2 linked regions of the Azospira inquinata genome follow. The main gene of each other region encodes a partner of the protein of the gene in region 2 in a complex. Links are inferred from orthologs where the notes say so. Each region holds a gene or a part of one and is shown on either strand. Other genes may lie near its edges.

Evidence for each region.
Region 1: the proteins of ybiB (region 2) and obgE are in contact, whole or in part, in a crystal structure (PDB 8BFT), measured with the Escherichia coli proteins. The link is inferred for Azospira inquinata from one-to-one orthologs.

The regions. Positions count from the first base shown.
Region 1 is NZ_CP064782.1:930,616-938,575, reverse strand. The notes cover bases 3,097-5,925. They hold obgE (GTPase ObgE), read right to left. Parts: upstream 5,158-5,925; coding sequence 4,036-5,157; downstream 3,097-4,035. Other genes in these bases: rplU (50S ribosomal protein L21), read right to left, coding at 5,507-5,818; rpmA (50S ribosomal protein L27), read right to left, coding at 5,220-5,489; proB (glutamate 5-kinase), read right to left, coding at 3,097-3,884. In the rest of the region: indole-3-glycerol phosphate synthase TrpC, read left to right, coding at 1-735; Azoinq_RS04115 (porin), read left to right, coding at 1,414-2,634; more of proB, read right to left, coding at 2,760-3,096; ispB (octaprenyl diphosphate synthase), read left to right, coding at 6,069-7,037; Azoinq_RS04080 (hypothetical protein), read left to right, coding at 7,891-7,960. UniProt on the Escherichia coli protein: An essential GTPase which binds GTP, GDP and possibly (p)ppGpp with moderate affinity, with high nucleotide exchange rates and a fairly low GTP hydrolysis rate.
Region 2 is NZ_CP064782.1:544,873-552,852, forward strand. Bases 3,561-6,409 are described here. They hold ybiB (DNA-binding protein YbiB), read right to left. Parts: upstream 5,554-6,409; coding sequence 4,567-5,553; downstream 3,561-4,566. Other genes in these bases: Azoinq_RS02415 (glycosyltransferase), read left to right, coding at 3,561-3,658; Azoinq_RS02420 (hypothetical protein), read left to right, coding at 3,795-4,061; Azoinq_RS02425 (sirohydrochlorin chelatase), read right to left, coding at 4,172-4,555; Azoinq_RS02435 (ClpXP protease specificity-enhancing factor), read right to left, coding at 5,870-6,265; Azoinq_RS02440 (glutathione S-transferase N-terminal domain-containing protein), read right to left, coding at 6,308-6,409. In the rest of the region: Azoinq_RS02405 (spermine/spermidine synthase domain-containing protein), read left to right, coding at 295-1,059; Azoinq_RS02410 (HD domain-containing phosphohydrolase), read right to left, coding at 1,179-2,360; more of Azoinq_RS02415, read left to right, coding at 2,501-3,560; more of Azoinq_RS02440, read right to left, coding at 6,410-6,904; Azoinq_RS02445 (cytochrome c1), read right to left, coding at 6,986-7,720; Azoinq_RS02450 (cytochrome b), read right to left, coding at 7,737-7,980.

The sequences.
Region 1 (7,960 bases), 380 kb from region 2 along the record:
GCGGAAGCCGAAGCGGCGGTGCGGGACAACCCGGCCCGGGATTTCGCCGGGGCCCTGATGGGCCGTGCCAAAGCAGGCCAGGCGGCGGTCATCGCCGAGGTGAAAAAGGCCAGCCCCTCCAAAGGCATCATCCGGCCCGATTTCCATCCCGCCGCAATTGTCAAAAGCTACGCCGCCCACGGTGCCACCTGCCTTTCCGTGCTCACCGACCGCCAGTATTTCCAAGGGGCGCCCGAATACCTCCAGGCCGCCCGGGCTGCGGTTATCCTGCCCGTGCTGCGCAAGGACTTCGTGGTGGATCCCTACCAGATATACGAAGCCCGAGCCATGGGGGCGGACGCCGTACTGCTCATCGTCGCCGCCCTGGACCAGGGCCTCATGGTGGAGCTGGAAGCCCTGGCCCTGAGCCTGGGCCTAGCCGTGCTGGTGGAATCCCACGACGCCCCTGAGCTGGACCGGGCCCTAGCCCTGCAAACGCCCCTAGTGGGCATCAACAACCGCAACCTGCGTACCTTCCAGACCCGCCTGCAAACCACCTTGGACCTGGCTGCCCGGGTGCCCGCCGACAAACTGGTGGTTACGGAAAGCGGCATCCACACCCCCGCCGACGTGGCTCTCATGACCGGTAAGGGCATCCACGCCTTCCTGGTGGGGGAAGCCTTCATGCGGGAGCCGGACCCGGGTGAGGCCCTGGAACGGCTGTTTTTTGCAGGAAGCGGGGCGGCGGAGGGCTAGGGAAATTTGGGGCTCCGGCCTTTGGGGCGCCTGTTTGTGGAAATTCCACTTAGTAGTCCCAGGTTATTTGGTGGCGGGTGGGCAGGCTGGGGGGCAGCGGAAACGCCTTGCCTGAAAGGTGCGCCTTCCAAGTCTAGTGCTAGAAGTAATGGTGCCCCCTAGTGGCCCAGCTGGCTTCCCTCTCCACCCTTCTGTCTATGTAGGCCGTTTGCTGGCATAGCGGAGCGCGTTTGGGGCGCTTCGGGAACGCCGGCCAGCCAACCCAGGGGAAGGGCTCTAATTTCGCCTACTCTTCTCTACTACAGAGGCCAATGGGGCGGCGATTGCCTGCTGGGAGAGCTTAATTTGTCCCGAAGGGAAATCGGGGCGGCCTCAGAAAACCTCCGGATGCTTTTGTTAAACAGGCCGCGTCAGCAAGGGATAAGTCTCTCCCCTTCCCCTGATCCGGCCCGTCCTGATTGGTATCTAGGCCTTTTGTTTGCCTATGCAAGCGCCCTAAAAAACGGTGTGTTGCAAAAACACAACACTGTTGCCCGGGCGCTATAAAGAAAGCCATCCAACCGTTGCTCCCCCCCTGGCCCTTTGCCACAATGCAGCCAGCTTCCTCTCGGGGAAGGTAATTTCGGGGTCCAGGCATCTGCCGAAGACCTTGTCCAAATCTCAAAAGGAGATTCTCTAATGCAAAAGAAACTGATCGCCCTGGCTGTTGCCGGCCTGGCCTCCGCCGGTGCCTTCGCCCAGTCCAACGTCACCATTTATGGCGTTGCTGATGCTTCTTTCGAACAAGTTAAGGCTGATAGCGCTGCCGACAACGGCACCAACGTTAACTCCCGCACCCGCCTGAACACTAATTCTTCCCTGCTGGGCTTCAAGGGTAGTGAAGATCTGGGCAATGGCCTGAAGGCTCTGTTCCAATTCGAATCCACCGTCGATCTGGCTAACAGCACCTCCGCCAACAACGGCAATACCGTTGCTCCTTCCGCCGTTGGCGCCAACACCGGTAGCCTGTTCGGTTCCAAGCGTGACACCTTCGTTGCTCTGTCCGGCAACTTCGGTACCGTGCTGGGTGGCTATGTTTCCACTCCCTACCGTTCCATCGTGACCGGTTTTGACGTGGTTCCCGGGTCCGCTGGGTCTGGCTCTGACAATGGTGTGTTCGGTAAAGCTCTGGGCGCTGTTAACCTGGTGTTCCGTACCAACGCTATCGCCTACGCTTCTCCTTCCTTCAACGGCTTTTCTGGTGTGATCGCCTACGTGCCTAACGCCGCCAAGTCTTCTGAAGATGTGGCTACTAACACTGCCACCACCAACCCCTACGGCTGGAACTTGGCTTTGAATTACGCCAATGGTGGCCTGAAGCTGGCTTATTCTTACCTGAAACTGAATGATGTTGGCGTTGGTGCTGCTGCTGGTGTTGGTCTGAGCGCCGAAGACCACAAAGCCAACTTGCTGGCTGCTTCCTATGACTTCGGTCAAGGTACCACCTTGGTCGGTATGTACCAACATTACAAAGGTGATATGGATATCACCTCTGGTGGTTCTACCGACCTGAACCGTAACTCCTATTTCTTGGGCTTGAAGCACGTTCTGGGTGCCCATGAATTTGCGGTGTCTTATCAACACGCTAGCGATTTGGGTGGCAATCTGGTGTCCACGCTGCATCCGGGGCAAGGCAACAGCGATACCGGTGCGAACCAATGGACCCTGCGCTATGGTTACAACTTCTCCAAGCGCACCCAAGTCTATGCTTTGTACACCCGCATCGACAACAAGGATAAGTCCAACTTCAACTTCGCCAATGGCCCGGTTGGCTACTCTTCCACCGGTGGTCTGGATACTGGCGTTGCCGCTGGTTCCAATCCCCAAGTCCTGGGTGTTGGTATCCGTCACTCCTTCTAATCGGTTCTCCGATCAGAAAGCAAAACGGGCGCTTCGGCGCCCGTTTTTTTATGCTTAAAATCTAGTCTCAGAATGGTTGAAGTTTGGGGCCCTTTTCTTCGGACAAAACTCGGTCAAAGTTCCTTTTAACCTACCAGTACCAGATTATCCCGGTGCACCAGCTCCGGCTCTCCGGCGTAGCCCAGGATGGCTTCTATGTGGTCCGATGATTGCCGGGCGATTTTGTTGGCGTCGTCGCTGCTGTAGTTCACTAGGCCCCGGGCCAGTTCCTTGCCTTCTGGGGTCATGCAGCGCACCGCTGCGCCCCGTTCAAATTCCCCTTCGATACGGGTTACTCCCACTGGGAGCAGGCTGCTGCCGTCCCGCAGGGCTTTGACGGCGCCTGCGTCCAGGAAAATCCGCCCCGCCATTTGCAGGTGATCGGCCAGCCATTGTTTGCGGGCGGCGATGGGGGGGTGTTCGGCCTGGAGCAGGGTACCTACGCTTTCGCCCTGGCTTAGGCGGGGCAGCACATTGGCTTCCCTGCCACTGGCGATGACTGTGTCGGCGCCGCTGCGGGCTGCCCGCTTGGCGGCCAGAACTTTGGTGATCATGCCCCCCTTGCCGATACTGGTACCGGCGCCGCCCGCCATGGATTCCAGCTGCTTGTCTCCGGCGGCGGCTACCTGAATAAGGGTGGCGGCAGGGTCCTTGCGGGGGTCGGCGGTGAACAGCCCGTCCTGGTCGGTAAGGATAATCAGGGCGTCCGCTTCCACCAGGTTGGCCACCAGGGCTCCCAGGGTGTCGTTATCCCCCAGCTTGATTTCGTCCGTCACCACCGTGTCGTTTTCGTTGATGATGGGCACCACTCCCAAAGCCAGCAGGGTGGTCAGGGTGGCCCGGGCGTTCAGATAGCGCTTGCGGTCCGCCATGTCATCGTGGGTGAGCAGAATCTGGGCGGTTTTGATGCCGTGTTCGGAGAAGGCGGTCTCATAGACCTGGGCCAGGCCCATTTGCCCTACCGCGGCGGCGGCCTGAAGCTCGGGGACGGCCTTGGGGCGGCTATCCCAGCCCAGGCGTTGCATGCCGCAGGCGATGGCGCCGGATGAGACCAGTACGACTTCTTTTTTGTGGCCCTTGAGTTGGGCGATTTGCTTCGCCCAGGCGTGAATGGCCGGGAGATCCAGACCTTTGCCGTTGTTGGTGACCAGAGCGCTGCCGACTTTGACCACCAGTCGTTTGGCTTGAGCAATGCGGGAAGTGGGGGACATGAAGCCTTCCTGTTTGTGCGGGAACAACACGAGGAAGGCGGGGTTGCCGGGCGAAAACCCGGGTGCGAGAGCGGTTAGGCCGGTCCCACCTTCCGCGTCTTAGGTGACGGGAATGACAGGGCGCCCGGTTCCCCGGGACGCCCGGGCAGAATTAAACCTCGTCTGCTGGATTTTGGGTAGTGCTGTCCGGGGTGGCCGGGGCATCCCCGGCATCCTCATCCTCTTCGTCGTCTGTTGGCGGGGGCGGCGGCACCAGGGTCTCCAGGGTTTGCTGGATGGCATAGACCAAGGGGCGGCAGCCGTCACCGCTGATGGCTGTGATGGCGAAGTGGCGGGGAGCTGTGCCGGTGGCGGCCTGATAGGCCTCCAGGAAAGCGGTCTGCCGGATTTCCCGTTCTTCTTCCGGAACCAGGTCCAGCTTGTTGAGCACCAGCCAGCGGGGTTTGGCCGCCAGGTCCGGACTGAATTTTTCCAGCTCGGCCACGATGGCCTTGGCTTCGGCCACCGGATCGGCGTCTGGGTCCGTGGGGGCCAAATCTACAATGTGGAGCAATAGCCGGGTGCGGGAGAGGTGCTTGAGGAAGCGGTGTCCCAGGCCGGCCCCATCCGCCGCGCCTTCAATCAAGCCCGGTACGTCGGCAATGACAAAACTCTTGTTGTCATCCACCCGGACCACGCCCAGATTGGGGTGCAGGGTGGTGAAGGGGTAGTCGGCCACCTTGGGTTTAGCGGCGGAAACGGAGCGGATGAAGGTACTTTTCCCCGCATTGGGGAGACCCAGCAGGCCCACGTCGGCCAGAACCTTGAGCTCCAGCTTCAGTTCCCGCTCTTCCCCCTGTTCACCTTTGGTGCACTGGCGAGGGGTTCGGTTGGTACTGGACTTGAAGTGGATATTGCCCAAGCCGCCCTGACCACCCTTGGCGATGAGGAATTTTTTTCCGTCCGTATCCAAGTCGGCAATCAGCTCCCCGGTGTTGAGGTCGCTGATGGCGGTGCCCACGGGCATGCGCAGGGTGATGTCATCCCCGCCTTTGCCGTAGCAATCGGCGCCCCGGCCGCTTTCCCCGTTCTGCGCCAGAAATTTCCGGGTATAGCGGTAGTCGATCAGGGTGTTGATATTGCGATCCGCAATGGCGTAGATGCTGCCGCCCCGGCCGCCGTCGCCGCCGTCCGGGCCGCCTTTGGGAATGTATTTTTCCCGCCGGAAGGTGGCAACACCGTTGCCGCCCTTGCCGGCGATGACCAGAATTTTGGCTTCGTCGATGAATTTCATGGCTGAGAAATAGAAAAGCCCTATCACCAGGATAGGGCTTTTAAGGCTGTCAGGAAAATTGCTTAGTTGGCAGCGGCAACGGGAACGATGCGCACCGTGCGACGGCGCTTTTCACCCTTGATGGTGAATTCCACCCGGCCGCCGGTCAGGGCGTACAGGGTGTGATCCTTGCCGATACCTACGTTTTCACCCGGGTGAAACTCGGTGCCCCGTTGGCGCACCAGGATGTTACCCGGCACTACCACTTGGCCACCGTAGCGCTTGACGCCCAGGCGTTTGGATTCTGAGTCGCGGCCGTTACGGGAACTACCGCCAGCTTTTTTGTGTGCCATGCTGTGCTACTCCTCGATCAGGCCGAGATACCGTCGATGCGGATCTCGGTGAAGTTTTGCCGATGTCCTTGATGCTTTTGGTAATGCTTACGACGGCGCATCTTGAAAATCTTGACCTTGTCGTGGCGGCCGTGGGCCAACACGGTGGCCTGAACGGCAGCACCCTGAACCAGCGGGGCGCCAATTTTCACGGACTCGCCTTCGCCTACCATGAGGACTTGGTCGAGGGTGACTTGCGCGCCAACTTCTGCCGGTATCTGTTCTACTTTAAGTTTTTCGCCAGCGACGACGCGATACTGCTTGCCGCCGGTTTTTATGACCGCATACATTGTTGGAAGCTCCAAAAAACGGATTGAAGTGCAGAACCGCGCATTATACGGATTTTTGGTTGTTAGTCAAAGGCTTCGGCGGATTTTCCGGGGGGCGGCGGCCGGGATAGGGCGGGCGCGGCTTTCCCGCTCCTGGCTTCCCTTGACGGCCTTAAGCGCGGGCGCCTAAGATGCGGCGGTTTGGCTATCTTTTCCCTCGCCTTTCGTGGTTGAAGAAGCCCCCTTTCCACTCCTTTGTTCTCGAAATCCTGTGGCGCTAGACAAGCTGTATTCCCTGATTGGCCCCGACATGGGGGCCGTGGACGCGGTTATCCGCCGTCAGCTCCATTCCGATGTGGTGCTGGTGCGGCAGGTGGCCGAATACATTATTAACAGCGGCGGCAAGCGGCTGCGCCCGGCCATGGTGCTGCTGGCCGCCGGTGCCGTGGGCTATCAGGGGGTGGAACACCACAACCTGGCGGCGGTGGTGGAATTTATCCATACCGCCACGCTCCTCCACGACGACGTGGTGGATGAGTCCGATCTGCGCCGGGGCCGGGAGACTGCCAACAACCTGTTTGGCAATGCCGCCAGCGTTCTGGTGGGGGATTTTCTCTATTCCCGTTCTTTCCAGATGATGGTGGCTACCGGCAACATGGGGGTCATGCAGGTGCTGGCCAACGCCACCAACATCATTGCGGAAGGGGAAGTGCTGCAATTGATGAATTGCCACGACGCCAACGTGGATGAAACCCGCTACCTTCAGGTGATCCATTACAAGACCGCCAAGTTGTTCGAGGCCGCGGCCCAGATTGGCGCCATCCTGGGGCAGGCGTCTCCCGCCGTGGAAGCGGGGCTGACGGCCTATGGCATGCACCTGGGCACCGCCTTCCAACTCATCGATGATGTGCTGGATTATTCCGCCGATGAGGCGGAAACCGGCAAGCACCTGGGGGACGATCTGGCGGAAGGCAAGCCTACCCTGCCGCTTATTTACACCATGGAACACGGTTCCCCCGAGCAGGCCGCCTGTGTGCGCCATGCCATCGAGGAAGGGGGCCGGGACGATTTCGCCAAGGTGCTGGCCGCCATCCGGACCACGGGTGCCCTGGACCACACCCGGAAGCAGGCGGACGTGGAATCCCAGGCCGCTATCCGGGCCCTGGATACCCTTCCGGCTTCTCAATACAAAGATTCGCTGATAGAATTAGCCCTCTTCGCTGTAGCGAGAAGCTACTGAACGACGTTCCCCGTAAGCGTCGTCTCATTCGCCAACAGCCGTCGGGGTGTAGCTCAGCCTGGTAGAGTACTGCGTTCGGGACGCAGGAGTCGGAGGTTCGAATCCTCTCACCCCGACCAGGAATTCAAGAAAAGCTCTGAGAAATCAGGGCTTTTTTCTTTTCTGTCTATCCTTGTCAGATTTCCCCCATAGCCTCCCCGCATCGGTTTCAGAGTGACGCTAGGGTGGCAGCAGGGTGACAAAATCACCCACTGCCTTTTCCAAGAAGCCCATTCCATCCCTGGTTCTCAAGCCCTCAGTGAGACTTGAACGCCCTTGGTGCGCCTACAAGCCCAAAATCTCGGGGCGGCCTATAGCTTTTCATTCCCGCTCTGCCGTTTATTTACTTTAGAACCTTCCTGGGGCCTCCTGGCTATCCTGGAAGACCGGCGGGGGCTAAGAGTAATAGTGGGCCTATCAGCTTTGTCAGATACGGGGTTTTGTTGCGAATTCCTTTGTCTCAAAGAGCTTTTGGGGCGCAACCCGATTTTTCTCCTGGTTCCCCTGATTTCTTTTGCGAATACCTGAAGGGGGATGGGGCGGTGGGCTTTTGTTGCGGAAAAAGGCACTTTTGCGCTAGCCCTACTGAGGGCGGGCTCCGTCATGGGGCGGATTTAAAGAGCAACGATGGCAATTGCTCGGGCGGAGTGAGTGGGGTGGCCATTGATTATGGTGGGGCACGGAAACTTTTCGTAACCTTTGGCGCTAAGTTGTTACCTCTGTACGGTCATACCGAGATCTGGGCTGGGCGTTAATTTCTGCACATCAGGACATTTCCCTGGTGAATCAATCAAACCGCTTAAGGAGTTTCCAAATGCCGAAAATGACCGGGAAAATCGCCGCCCTGACCCTGATCGCCATCATGTCTCTCGGGGCTGTAGGAT
Region 2 (7,980 bases):
GAAGACCCCGGGGACGGGACGGTAACCGGATTCCCGCCCCCCAACGGTTCTTTCCCTCCCCCCGCCCCTAAGCCAGATAATACGGGCCTCTTGAGGCTACCCGCCGCAAGAGGCCCGTATTGCCTTCGGCTGCCAGAAGCCCTTAGCTAAATCCTTTATCCACGCCACTCTCCAGGCCGTTTTTTAGCCCGCCGGAAAAACTTTCTTCCCCCTTCCCCGGCCCCCCTTCCCCCCCGCCCCCTTTCCGGTCATCATGGCGCCCGTTTTTCTCTCCGCCCGTGCCCCATGCCCGATCTGGATCATCCCATCGACGTCAGCGAAGCAGCCGGCGTCCGCTATCTCCACTTTGGCTCCGACTGGGTCCAGGGGGCCATGCGCATCGCCCGCCCCTATTCCCTGGAGCTGGCCTATACCCGGGAAATGATGGCCGGGCTGCTCCTGCGGGAACGGGAGCCCTGGCCGGAGACCCTGCTGCTCATCGGCCTGGGGGCCGGTTCCCTGACCAAGTTCGCCTGGCGCCACCTGCCCCACTGCAAAGTCACCGTGGTGGAAATCAATCCCCGGGTGGCCGCCATGGCCCGCCAATGCTTTAAATTGCCCGAGGCGGGCCCCCACCTGGACTACCGCTTTGAGGACGGGGCCCGCTTCGTGGCCCGGGCCCGGGAGGCGGGGGAGCGTTACGACTGGATACTGGTGGATAGCTTCGATCCCCAGGCCCGGGCCGGCGCCCTGGATCGCCAGCCCTTTTACCGGGACTGTGCCGCCTTGCTAGGGCCCCGGGGGCTGCTGGGGGTCAATTTTCTCGGCCGCAGCCGGGGCTTTGGCGCCAGCGTGGCCCGGCTGGAAGAGGCCTTCCCCGGGCGCACCCTGGTCTTTCCATCCTGCGACAGCGGCAACGCCATTGCCTTTGCCGCCGTGGGAGAGCGGGTGGATGGGAGTCAGGAGGAATTGAAGGAACGGGCCCAGGCCCTGAAAAAAGACACGGGCCTCAACCTGCTGCCCACCCTGGCCCGGCTGGAGCAGGCCGGCCACTTTCAGGGACGGCGGCTGGTGCTTTAGGCACCACGGCCTTCTTCGGCACCACGGTCTGCTCGGGGCTTTGCCCCGAAAATGGGCTTGGGGAGAAAGGTGCCACCGGCGCCATGCCCGGCCCTCGCCCCCTTGCTCCGCCCCCAGCCTTAGCCCAGGCTGTCTTCCTGGAAACGGTTCTGGATGGCCGTCACCAGATCCGGGTGATCCACCAGTACCGCCACACAATCCTGATCCAGCTTGGCCCCCATTTCCCCGGTCATCACCGCCAGGGCTTCCCCGTTGCTCCAGGCTTCCTTATAGGGACGGCGGCTGGTGAGGGCGTCAAAAACATCGGCCACCGCCACAATCCGGGCTTCCAGGGGAATTTCCGTGCCCGCCAGCCGGTCCGGATAGCCGCTGCCGTCCAGGGCTTCATGGTGGTGGCGCACGATGTGGCGCAGCATGGCCGCCTGGGGCAGGCCGGAGAGGCCGAAATTGGCCAGCATGGCGTCCACCATTTCCGCCCCGTGCACCGGGTGTTCCTGAATGACCCGGAATTCCTCCCGGGTCAGCTTGCCCGGCTTCTGCAACAGGGCGTCGGGCACCGCCACCTTGCCCAGATCGTGGAGGGGCGCAAAGAGAAAAACGTATTCCACAAAGCTGTCGTCCAGGCCCTGGGCCGCCCCCAGCAGGCGGGCGATAAGGTGGGAATAGTGGGCCATGCGCTCCAGGTGCAGGCCGGTTTCAAAGTCCCGGTGCTGGGCGATCTGGGCCATGGTGCGCACCCCGGCCCCCAGGGTCCGCAGGCAGACCAGTTCGTTGATCACCACCAGGCTTAATTGGTGCCCCACTTCATCGAGGAAATCCAGGTCCTTTTCCTTGAAAGCGAAGGTCTGGCGGGAATTGAAAAAAATGAAGCCGAACAATTCCCCGTTGTAAATCATGGGCAGGGTGTAGCTGGTGCCGTAACCCTGGCCGCTAATGCGCCGGCTGTGCTCCCGGGAGCGCCAGTTGGCCGCCGCAATGTCATTCACCAGCCGGGGATGGCCCCCCTGGGCAATGGAGGAAAGGGACTGGGACTGGGCCAGGGGGCTGGCGTAGAAGGACAGGGGATCGGCGCCCCCGCTGGCGTGGAGAAAGGTTTTCAGCAGATCGGTACGGGGGTCGTAGGTGACCACCGCCACCCGGTCCAAATCCGGCAGCCGTTCCCGGGCGTAGCGGTGCAATTCCTGCAGTTTGTCCGGCAAGGGCTGGCTGGCATGGAGAAAGGCCAGCTTATCCCGGCGAAACACCGTATTCGGCAACACTTTGTCCTGCCCCAACAAACCGAAGGATTTGTCCCAATCCATCCTGACTCCCGAGCAAAAAAATCCCGTGCCGTGGCCCTTGTCACGCTTCCGACACGTAAGCCCTGCAACATGACTGTCATTGGTACGCCTGAAGGCGTTCTTTTTGGTGTGACCGGAAGTAAAACAGAAGAAGGGGCGGCATGCACGTACTGATGATATCCGACGTTTATTTCCCACGAATTAACGGGGTTTCCACCTCCATCGAGACCTTTCGCCGGGAATATCAAGCCCTGGGCATCCGGGTCACGGTGGTCGCACCGGACTATCCCTTAGCAAAACCCGAGCCAGGCATTATCCGCATCCCCTCCCATGCCATTCCCTTCGACCCGGAAGACCGGCGCATGGCCTACGCCCCCCTGCTGGCCCTCCTGCCCCAACTCAAACAGGAGGGGGTAAGCCTGGTCCATATCCAGACCCCCTTCGTCGCCCATTACGGCGGCCTACGCCTGGCCCGGGCCCTGGGAGTCCCCTGCTTGGAGACCTACCACACCCTGTTCGAGGAATACTTCCACCACTACATTCCCGGCTTGCCTCGGGCCTGGCTGCGGGCCGCCACCCGCCTCCTTTCCCGCCGCCAATGCAATGCCCTGGACGCCATTGTGGTGCCTTCCCGGGCCATGGCGGAGCGCCTCACCGCCTACGGCATCACCCGGCCCCGCCACATCATTCCCACGGGCATTCCCCTGGAACGTTTCCGCCCGGGTAACCGCCAGGCCCTGCGCCAGCGCCTGGGCATTGGGGAGGCCCCCATAGCCCTTTACGTGGGCCGGGTGGCAGGGGAAAAAAATATCGATTTTCTCCTCCACATGACCCGCCACGCCCTGGACAGCCAACCGGACCTCCATCTGGTGGTGGCCGGGGAAGGCCCGGCCCTCCCGGGCCTACAACGCCTGGCCCAAAAACTGGCCATCCACCAGCGGGTCCATTTCATCGGCTATCTGGACCGAAACCGGGAACTGCCCGACTGTTACGCCGCCGCGGACGCCTTCGTCTTCGCCTCCCAGACCGAAACCCAGGGCCTGGTGCTCCTGGAAGCCATGGCCATGGGCATTCCGGTGGTGGCCCTGGCGGAAATGGGCACCCGGGACATTCTGGAACCGGGCCGGGGCTGCCTGGTGCCCCCGGCGGAGCCCGGGGCTTTCGCCCAGGCCCTCACCGGCCTCCTGGCCGATCCAGCCTTGCGCCAGCGCCTCGCTCGGGAAGCCCAGGAGTACGTGCAGGAGTGGTCCGCCCCGGCCTGCGCCAAGCGTCTGGCGGATTGCTGCACCGCCATTTGCGCTCCCCAAAATCTTGGATAAACTGGAAGTCGGTTCTCCCACCCACAACACCCTGAACTTAAGGGGGAGCTCGCCGCGACCGGCCCTCGGGCCGACGGCCCGCCCCGGAACACCCGGTTCCGGGCATCCCCCAGGATGAAAACGTAGGAGAAAGCCCATGTTAACCCTGCAAGATTGTCTGGATTTTTGCGACATGGAGCGTGGCGAAATCGACGCCATCGCCTGCCATGAACACATTCCCCCGGTGGTGGCCGTGGAGCTGTGCGACACCCTGCTCCATTCCCCGGAAGGTCTGTGCAACCTCCACGCCATGTTTCTGGAAAATATCGAAAACGCCCTGGCCCATGGGGAAGGGGCCCGTGCCCAGGCCCTAACCTGCCAATATCGGCACTTTCAGGCCACCCATCCCCTGCCCTTGCCGTAAGCACCCTGGGCAAAAAGTAAAAGGCCGGAGCCTGTAAAGGTCCGGCCTTTTATTTGGGAGGAAGGGGCCTTTTCGTGCCCTTTTCCGTGCCCCTTGCCCTCCCTCGCGGCTCAGGCAACCGGCCCCAGGGCGTAGGCGGCCATGGCCGCCATGACTTCTGGCGCCTCCCCCACGGGCCCCAGGAGTTCCAGGGCTACCTGGGGAAAGCGTTGGCCCAGCATCTCCAGGAGGGCGGGCAAATCCCGGGTCAGATGGCCGCTGGAGGCCATGAACAGGGGCACCACCCGAATCCGGGTCATTTCCAGGCCCGCCAGTTCTGCCACGCAGGCTTCCAGACTGGGGTTCTGGGTTTCGAGAAACGCCAAACGGGTGACCGTGGTCGGAGACCGCTCTGCCACCATTTCCCGCAGCCGTTCCATAGCGGAGGCCCAGGCCGGGTTGCGGGAGCCGTGGGCAAAAAAGATCAGGGCTTGGGGAGGTTGTTCTAGGGGCATAGGGGGCAAAACTAAACGGTGGCGGTCAGACCATTGCCTTCCAGGGCGACGATGGCCTTGGCCTGGTTGAAATCCTCCGCATAGCCGCAGGCGTAAAGGCAGCAGGCCAGCTGATTGGCTAAGGGCATGGGGAGCGGCGCCTGGCCGTCCAGAATGCGCCGTATCCATTGGGCCGTGGCCTTGGCGTCGCATTCATCCGGGAGGCTGGGCAGGGATTTTAAGCTTTCGTGCTCCGCCTCGAACAGCACTTCCAGGCTTTCCTCATGGATGTATTCAATGCGGGGCCGGCGTTTGGGATTGGCGAAGGGTTCCCCTTCCGTGGCCCGCAGCAGCAGGGCCCGGCCCCCCAGATAAGAGAACACGTCCCGCATCAAATCCATGTAGGCCGGATGGGTGGCCGCTCCCAGCACCACCCCGGTGCCTTTGAAAGGGTCCAGCATTTTCACCAGGCTGTGGGCGCTGTTTCGCAGCCCCAACCGTCCCCGCAGGGCCAGCAGGCCGTTCAGACCGGGGGACAGGACGGGCAGGGGGATGAAGGCCAAGCCCTTTTCATTGAGGGTCTGCTGGGCAGAAACCACGGTGGTGCAGGGCATTACCCCCAGTTCCCGAAACACCTGGGCGGTGGTCACCCGGCCATAGCCTTCCAGCAGCCCGTGGACCACCACCGGGATATTGAAGCGCTGGAGCAGCAGGGCCAGCAGAGGGGTAAGATTGGCCCCCTTGCGGGCGCCGTTGTAGGAAGGAATGACCAGGGGGCGAATGCGGTTGGTGGCGCATTTGAGGCCATGGACCCGGTCATTGACAGCGGCCAGGAAGCCGATCATTTCGTCGGCGCACTCCCCTTTCACCCGCAGGGCCAGGGCAATGGCCCCCAGTTCCAGGTCCGGCACACCGCCGTCCAGCATGGCCCCGTAGAGCTGCTGGGCCTCTTCCAGGGTTAAATCCCGGGCACCGTCGGCGCCCCGGCCCAGTTCCTTGATATAGGGTACGAAATTCATCGGTCTCCGCTCCTCTCTTCCGGCCCGCTTCTTAGTTAGGGTGAAGCGGTCCTGTCGGCAGCTAGGCCTGGGTGCTGAACGCTTCCGGGAATTAGAACCCGGATGGTCCGAAAAAAATCCCCAAGGCCCCTCTTATCGCCAGGCGCGAAATACATACGCATGGCATAACTTTGGTTCGTGGACAATTAGCAACAGCCGTGCCACGCCTGGATTTGGGGAGAATCGGGGATCAGGGGCCCGGCCAGGGGGGCCGGGCCGCCTCGGGATGGTGCGTCAGCGGAGAGTTGGGCGCCACCCTGGTGCCGGGCGGCCCAATTTACTTCACCCGCTGCAACTTGGGGCGGCCGCCAGCCGGAGGGGCGGGAGGCTCGGGCTCGGGAGAAGCATCCGGCAGAGGGGTGTCTTCCACTTCGAAGGCCATGCCGGCGCCGTTTTCCTTAGCGTAGATGGCCACCACGTTGCCCACGGGAAAGGAAATATTCCGGGCCACGCCGCCGAAGCGGGCGACGAAGGAAATGTAGTCGTTGTCCATGGCCAGCCGGGACGTGGCGTCGGCACTGATATTCAGAACAATCTGGCCGTCCCGGGCGAATTCCCGGGGCACCTCGGTCCGTTCATCCACGACCACCGCGATATAGGGCGTAAAGCCGTTATCGGTGCACCACTCGTAAATGCCCCGAACCATGTAGGGCTTGGTAGATGGTAAATCCATGATGATGGGCCGAAAAAAGGGCGCCGCAGCGCCCGTGGTTGCTTACTTGCGCATGACCTTTTCCGACGGGGTCAAAGCATCGATAAACCCTTGTCGGCTGAAAATGCGCTCCGCGTACTTCATCAAGGGCGCCGCGCTCTTGGGCAGTTCAATGCTGTAATGGTCCAAGCGCCACAGCAAGGGGGCGATGGCCACGTCCAGCATGGAAAATTCGTCCCCCAGCATAAACTTTTGCTTGGAGAACATGGGCGCCAGTTCGGTGAGCCGGTTTTTCACTTCCGTGCGCGCCTTCTCCGCCGTCTTCTGGTTCTTTTCCAGGGCTTCGATGTGCACGAAAATCTCCCGTTCCATGGTGGACAGGAGCTGGCGCGCCCGGGCCCGCATAATGGGATCCGGCGGCATCAGCTGGGGATGGGGGAAGCGCTCATCAATGTATTCGTTGATGATATTCGGTTCATACAGAATGAGCTCCCGCTCCACCAAGACCGGCACCCGGTTGTAAGGGTTGATGACGGCGATGTCTTCCGGTTTGTTGAAGAGATCCACGTCGATGACCTGGAAATCCATGCCCTTTTCGTACAGGACGATGCGGCAGCGATGGCTAAACGGGTCAGTGGTCCCGGAGTAGAGGTTCATCATAGTCAATACCTCAAAATGGAATCGGCACCGCCGCCGGGGAAAGCCCCCGGCAAACGATGCCGTTGCCTGGATCAGGCGGGGTTAATGCACGTCTTTCCAGTATTCCCGCTTCAGCAGGTAAGCCAGAACACCCAGCACGGCGAGGAACAGCAGCACGCCGACGCCCAGTTGCTTACGGAAATTGGCGCCCGGTTCGCTCATGAACACCAGGTAGCCGACCAGGTCAGCCACTTCCTTGTCGTACTCGGCGGGGGACAGCTTGCCGGGCACTGCAAGTTTCAGGTGCTTATGTTCGTTACCGGCGGCATCCTTTTCCACGTCCAGCACTTGCTGGCCTTGGAGTTCCCACAGGACGTGGGGCATGCCGACGTTTTCAAACACGGTGTTGTTCCAGCCGGTCGGACGGTTGTCGTCCCGGTAGAAAGAACGCAGATAGGTGTAGAGCCAGTCGGCGCCGGAACCCGCCTCGGATTCCTTGGCCCGGGCGATAACGCTCAGGTCAGGAGGCGTGGCACCGAACCACTTCTTGGCTTCGTCAGGACGAATCCCGACGCGCATGGTGTCACCCACTTTTTCGCCGGCGAACATCAGATTGTCCTTAATCTGTTGCTCGGTCAGACCGATGTCCTTGAGGCGGTTGTAACGCATGGAGGAAGCGCCGTGGCAGCTCAGGCAGTAATTCACGAAGAGCTTGGCACCGTTTTGCAGGGCGGCCTGATCGTGGGAAACGTCAGGAGCCTTGTCCAATTCCAGGGGGGCACCACTGGCCAGCACCGTCAAGGGTGCGAAAAGCAGTGCGAGGAGCAGTTTTTTCATTTCTCTCGTCCTTTGCTTAGTGGGTGACCCGCTCGGGTTCCGGGCTGTACTTGTCCACCTTCGAGTACCAGGGCATGGTCAGGAAGAAGGCAAAGTAGATAACGCCGCAGATCTGGGAAATCTTTTCACCCCAGAAAGACGGCGGTTGGGTACCCAGGTAGCCGAGAATGACAAACGCCACCACAAACAGGGCCAGGAAGGTCTTGTAGATAGGACCGCGGTAACGGATGGACTTCACCGGGCTGCGATCCAACCAGGGC